DNA from 2 places in the Paenibacillus sp. JDR-2 genome. Region 2 is predicted to be linked to the other one. Evidence: a T-box and tRNA genes for the amino acid it is inferred to sense, from the RefSeq annotation. Region 2 holds a T-box; the other holds one or more tRNA genes.
The links. A T-box is a leader RNA that pairs with one kind of tRNA and senses whether it is charged. The one in region 2 lies ahead of argS (arginine--tRNA ligase), so its partner is inferred to be a tRNA-Arg.
Positions count from the first base shown of each region.

Region 1: it has a tRNA-Arg gene. The T-box ahead of argS (arginine--tRNA ligase) is inferred to sense a tRNA for this amino acid. The anticodon was not compared.

Region 1 is NC_012914.1:6,467,598-6,471,009, reverse strand. Features, by position in the region: gene nfsA (oxygen-insensitive NADPH nitroreductase) at 1-162, shown strand, start outside; gene PJDR2_RS28310 (ABC transporter ATP-binding protein) at 360-1,211, shown strand; tRNA gene PJDR2_RS28305 (tRNA-Gly) at 1,369-1,443, shown strand; tRNA gene PJDR2_RS28300 (tRNA-Arg) at 1,450-1,526, shown strand; tRNA gene PJDR2_RS28295 (tRNA-Pro) at 1,555-1,631, shown strand; tRNA gene PJDR2_RS28290 (tRNA-Gly) at 1,640-1,713, shown strand; gene ppc (phosphoenolpyruvate carboxylase) at 1,900-3,412, shown strand, end outside.
Region 2 is NC_012914.1:6,150,812-6,154,223, forward strand. Features, by position in the region: gene PJDR2_RS26885 (L-lactate dehydrogenase) at 192-1,145, shown strand; gene PJDR2_RS26890 (thioredoxin family protein) at 1,198-1,521, shown strand; T-box leader at 1,561-1,813, shown strand; gene argS (arginine--tRNA ligase) at 1,871-3,412, shown strand, end outside.

The sequences.
Region 1 (3,412 bases), 320 kb from region 2:
TCTGCTATTGATACTTACGATGAGACGTTAAGTACTTATATGACGGCAAGATCGAACGGGAAGGCCAGTACAACATGGTCACAGGCGATGGCCGGCAAGGCGGGACCGATACGCATTCATATGCGCTCTTATTTAGAAAAGCAAGGATTCAAGCTCGAGTAAGGTTAAGTTCCTTAAACATTAGATCGGTTAATCCAAATGTCATTTGGTCAAGCATCACATTTCTGTCATTGACAACGCACCTGAGAACGATTATCATTATACCTAGTTAATTGATAATTGTTATCACGGATGCGCTGCAGGCGCACATTAAATAACAACGATCTGCCTTATGGCATCGGAAGGAGCGTGCAGGTCAAATGATTCGTCTTGCGACTTCGAATCTGGACATTGCTTATGATGATCGACTCATCGTTCAAAATTTAAATATTGCTATCCCTCAAGGTAAAATTACAGCCCTTGTCGGTTCTAACGGATCGGGTAAATCAACCATCCTGAAGACGATGGCACGGTTAATGCATCCATCTGGAGGCAGCGTTCTCTTGGACGGAAGATCGATTCACAAGCAGTCTACTAAAGAAGTGGCGAAGCAGCTTGCGATTTTGCCGCAGAATCCGACAGCTCCGGACGGCCTCACTGTTGCTGAGCTCGTATCGTATGGCCGCTTTCCTTATCAGAAGGGCTTTGGGTCTTTGACAAAGGAAGACCGCGGTATTATCCAATGGGCCATTGATGCGACAGGCATGGCAGAATTCACCGATCGCCCGGTTGATCAACTGTCTGGCGGTCAGCGCCAGCGCGCATGGATCGCAATGGCGCTTGCGCAAGAGACGGACATTTTATTCCTTGACGAACCAACGACCTTCCTTGATATGGCCCATCAGCTGGAGGTTCTCCATTTGCTGCAGAAGCTTAACGAAATGAACAACCGCACGGTTGTTATGGTTGTCCATGATTTGAACCATGCCTCGCGTTACGCGCATCACATGGTTGCTATCAAGAAGGGCACTGTCGTAGGCGAGGGAACGCCGGCTGAAGTTATGACACCGGATATTTTGCGTGAAGTATTTAATATCGAAGCAGATATCGTTCCTGATCCGCGTACAGGCGTACCGCTTTGCCTGCCTTACGCATTGGCTGGCGAATCGGCTGCTGACAAAGCAATGGCCGATACGAAACCTGAACGGATTTTGACAGCTGCAGGAGCATAATTATAACGAAAAGCCGTGCCGAAAAGCGCGGCTTTTTCTTTTCAAAACTTTTCTTAAAAAAACTTTTAAAAAACAGTTGCATTTTGTTTTTGAAGGTGATATATTATTACTTGTCGCCGCGATGATAACGAAACGCGAACGACAACGAAAGTAGCATGCGGAAGTGGCTCAGCGGTAGAGCATCGCCTTGCCAAGGCGAGGGTCGCGGGTTCGATTCCCGTCTTCCGCTCCATAATGTGCGGCCTTAGCTCAGCTGGATAGAGCGTTTGACTACGAATCAAAAGGTCAGGAGTTCGAATCTCTTAGGCCGCGCCAATCTTTACTAATACTTACTTATATTTGTCGGGATGTAGCTCAGCTTGGTAGAGCACCTGGTTTGGGACCAGGGGGTCGCATGTTCAAATCGTGTCATCCCGACCATTTAATACGCGGGTGTAGTTCAATGGTAGAACTTTAGCCTTCCAAGCTAATAGCGTGGGTTCGATTCCCATCACCCGCTCCAGATTTTCAAACAATCTCCTTCTCCGGAAGGAGTTTTTATATTTTATCCCCTTATATTGGCAGCCCCCGCGGGGGCTGCCTTTCGCGCTTTCTGAAAAGAAAGTGGGCGCTTCGGGCTTCAACCGAGCGCCGTTTTGTAGTATGATGATTAGAAGTTGAAAATGCGTTAAAGTACAGGAGGATCAGTATGTCGGACCAAGTAACATCGACTTTATCGGCACAACATCGGCCGCAGGCTAACAATTTGCTGCGCAGAGACGTCCGTTTCCTAGGCAACATACTTGGGGAAGTGCTCGTCCATCAAGGCGGCCGCGAACTGCTGGATATCGTCGAGCAAATTCGTGAAACAAGTAAAGCGTTACGCGCTGAATTTGTACCTGAGCTTTTTGAACAGTTTAAGACGACAATTGCATCATTAAGTCCCGAAATTCGCCATCAGGTGATCCGTGCATTCGCGATCTATTTCCAATTGGTCAACATTGCAGAGCAGAACCACCGTATTCGCCGTAAACGCGACTACGAGCGTTCCGCAGGGGAAAGTGTACAACGAGGTTCCATTGAGAGCGCGATTTCCGATCTGAAAGAGCGCAACATCGATATTGAAGGTGTTCAAGAGATCTTGAGCAACATTTCACTCGAGCTCGTGATGACTGCGCATCCGACGGAAGCGACGCGTCGTGCCGTGCTTGATATTCATAAGCGGATTGCCGAAGACGTAATGGAGCTTGATAATCCGACTCTGACATACCGCGAACGCGAAATCCTTCGGGACAAGCTGCTGAACGAAGTTCTTATTCTGTGGCAGACCGATGAACTGCGCGACCGTAAGCCAACTGTTATCGACGAAGTGCGCAACGGGTTGTATTACTTCGACGAAACCCTGTTTGAGGTGCTTCCTAACGTATACGAAGAACTGGAACGCAATCTTACAAAATATTATCCGGGCGAGTCCTGGCATGTACCAAGCTACCTGCGCTTTGGCTCATGGATCGGCGGAGACCGCGACGGCAACCCGTCCGTAACCGCTAAGGTAACATGGGAGACGCTGACGCTTAACCGCCAGCTGGCTATTAAGAAATACGAAGAGAAACTGCATGAACTTGTCAGCATTCTGAGCTTCAGCACGAACCTTGTTGAGGTATCCGAAGAGCTGATTAACTCGATTAAGAAAGACCGCGAGCATGTTGAGCTCAAATGCATCGACCTGTGGCGTAATGCGAAGGAACCTTACCGCATTAAGCTGGGCTTTATGCTGGAGAAGCTGGCTAATACGCGCGACGAGTCGCTTAAAGGCTCTGCAATGCGTTATAACAGCGCAGGCGAGCTGCTTGAGGATCTTTACATTATCGACCGCAGCTTGCGCGGACATTTTGCCGATTATGTAGCGGATACGCACATTGGCAAGCTTGTACGCCAAGTGGAGCTGTTTGGCTTCCATATGCTTACGCTTGATATCCGTCAACACAGCCAAGAGCATGAGAATGCGATGGCTGAAATTTTGGCGAAGATGAATATCGTTTCGAACTACGGCTCCTTGTCGGAAGAAGAAAAGATTGAATTGCTCAGCAATTTGCTGGAGGACCCTCGTCCGCTTACTTCTTCCCATCTCGATTACTCGGCATCGACCCGCGAGTGCCTGGACGTGTATCACACGGTCTACAGAGCACAGCAAGAGTTTGGTCCGGAATGTATTTCGACTT
Region 2 (3,412 bases):
CGCTAATCCTCGCTTCGGCGGCGAGACTTTAGACATGGTCGCTTGGCGGAAGCGCCACTCTCACAGCCTATGTTCGTCCGCCTATCCGAAGTGTAAGAAAGACAAACATGACCGTAACTTCGCCGTCACATGATTGATATGCAAGCCCATATACTAGAAGCAACAACATTCGAGGTAAGGGGCTGCTGGGCATGAGAAGCAAAGCGCGCAAGGTAGCGATCGTCGGGGTTGGCAACGTGGGTTCAAGCTGCGCGTACTCCCTTATCAATCAATCGATATGCGAAGAGATTATGCTTATTGGACGGACGCCTGACCGCGCAGTTGCGCAAGCGCTCGACATGTCGCATGGCATGGATTTTATCCATTCCCGCACGAAGATCTATAACGGTACGTACGAGGATTGCTCGGATATGGACGTCGTTATTCTCTCCGCCGGCGGTTATCCGCCAAAAGGCCAGGACCGGATGGGCATGCTAAGCGCGGTAGCCGACATCTATGGCCATATCATTCCGCGGATTATGGACAGCGGGTTTAACGGTATTTTTCTCGCGGCGGCTAATCCGGTAGACGTGGTTACTTATGTCGTATGGAAGTTGTCAGGACTACCCCGCGGCCAGGTTATCGGATCCGGCACATCCATTGATTCGGCCCGGCTCAAAACGCTGCTCTGCGAGCATTTCTCCGTTGATCCGCGCAGCGTGCACGGCTATGTGCTGGGTGAACACGGAGAATCCCAATTCCCGGCCTGGTCGCATGTGACGATTGGAGGCAAGCCGATTCGGGATATTCTGACCCAGCATCCGGTCCGGTTCGGCCATCTCAAGCTGAATGAAATTGCCGAACAGACCAAAAACGCAGGCTGGGAAATTTACACCCGCATGGGCTCTACCCACTACGGCATCGGTAATGCGCTTGCCTATATCACCCGCTCCGTTCTGTATGATGAACACCGCATCATCGCCGTCTCCTCCATCCTCGAGCAGGAATACAACCAGACGGGCATTGCGGCAGGCGTTCCCGCCATCGTTACCCGCAGCGGCGTAAAGGAAATCATTGAACTTAATTTGACGCCGGAGGAAGAGCGGCAGATGGCTTTTTCATGCCGTATCATTCGCGGGGCAATTGAGCAGTTGAAGCTGGGATGATACAATGGAGGGCATCCTACTTATTCTAACTATCCGGGAGATAACGTACCTTATGCCTTTGAACCAGCTTACTGATCAACAGCTGCAGGAAGCAATCGCAAGCGGAGGCTCCGTGCTTGTTCTGTACCGCAGCACCTTCTGCACCCCTTGCCATACGATAGCCGGACAGCTCGAGGCCGCCATCCCTTCTCTTCGCGGCGAGATGACCGTTGCTTTCGTTAACATCGATCTGTTCCCGCAGACAGCCGCTCCGCTTGAACTGCGCGCCGTTCCTGCCATGGCCTTGTATAAGGATGGCGAGCCGATTACGGTGATGCGGACTTTCGTGGCCTGCCAGTCGTTTATTCAGATTCTTAGCCATCGCATGAAACAATAGATTGATTATTCAGATAACATCAAGTATGATGGTCGTTATATAACATCGAGGAACGGGACAGTAGCAGGATGATGCACATGAGCAGCGAGCCGGGTTGGTGAAAGCCGGCGATGGCGCATTTTGCGAAGAGGACCCGGGAGATGGCTTGCCGAACCGATTTTCGTTATACAGTAGGCCTGCCCGGTTCAGTACCGTTACAACGGCGAGATGCTTATAGCAGCGCGTTTATTTGTACTTCCGCCTGCCAATAAGCAACAAGAGTGGCACCGCGGGATTAACCCCCGTCTCTTACGAGACGGGGGTTTTATGTTTTTATTTTTGCTACCATTTTCTCAGGAGGCGTACCCTTATGTTAAAAGAAATGATTGCAGCCAGCCTGGCGGAGCACTGCTCCCTATCGAGCCAGCAAATCGAGGAGCTTCTGGAGTTCCCGCCTAACGAGCAGCTTGGCGACGTCGCTTTTCCTTGCTTTGCCCTGTCGAAGCTGATGAAGCAAAGCCCGGCGCAAATCGCCGGACAACTAGCCGTATCCCTGGCGGAGAGCAGCCGGTGGACGATATCCGTTGCCGGTCCCTACCTTAACTTCAAGTTCAATCGCGCCGCGGTAATAGAGCAATTCGTACGGAATGGCGGAGCGCAAACACCGGAGATCGGCGGAGGTAAACGCGTCATTATCGATATGTCCTCCCCCAATATCGCCAAGCCGTTTGGCATCGGGCATTTGCGCTCGACGATGATTGGCAACGCCCTTTACAACCTGCTCCGCAAGGTGGGCTACGATACGGTTAACGTTAATCATCTGGGCGACTGGGGCACCCAATTCGGCAAAATGATTACGGCTTACCTGAAATGGGGAGACCCCGCCGGCAAAGCCGAGGATCCGATTAAAGCCTACCTCGAGCTTTATGTCCGTTTCCATGAGGAAGCGGTGCTCCAGCCGGAGCTCGAGACGGAAGCACGGGAATGGTTCGTTAAGCTGGAGAGCGGCGACACGGAAGCTAACCGCTACTGGCGCATGTTTATCGAGGACAGTCTAGCCGCCTTCAACAAGCTGTACGACCGCCTTGGCGTATCATTCGACCATTACCTTGGCGAAAGCTTCTATAACGATAAAATGGATGCGGTAGTGGAGCAGTTGACCCGTCAAGGCTTGCTCGAAGAGAGCGACGGCGCGTTAGTGGTACGGCTGGATGAAGAAGCCCTGCCGCCTTGCATTATCAAAAAATCCGACGGCTCCTCGATCTACGCTACGCGTGATCTAGCCACCGCGATCTACCGGCATGATCAGATGCTGGGCAATGAGCTGCTGTATGTGGTTGGCGCGGAGCAATCCCTGCATTTCCGTCAGCTCTTCCTGGTGCTCGGACGGATGGGCTTTGATTGGGCGACAGAGTGCAAGCATATCCCGTTTGGCCTGATGCTGATGGACGGGCAGAAAATGTCTACCCGCAGAGGCAAGGTCGTCTTCCTCGAGGATGTTCTGGATGAAGCGGCCGCGCATGCTCTGCGCATTATCGAGGATAAGAACCCTAATCTCGCCGGTAAAGCCGAGGTTGCGGAAGCCGTTGGCGTTGGCGCCGTTATCTTTGGCGATCTGCTCCACTCGCGGCTTCATGAAGTGAACTTCTCCCTCGAGGACGTCGTTAACTTCGAAGGAGAGACGGGTCCTTACGTGCAGTACACTTACGCTAGAACGCAAAGCCTGCTGCGCAAAGCAGGCAGCGATGGTCACGCAGAATCTGACCAACATGCGGATGCTGCCGATTACCAATATGCCGAAGGCGACCAATCCTGGCAGCTGGCGAAGACCTTGATGCGCTATCCCGCTGCTCTCTCGCAAGCGGCGCAGCGTTATGAGCCTTCCGTCGCCGCCCGTTATCTGATCGAGCTA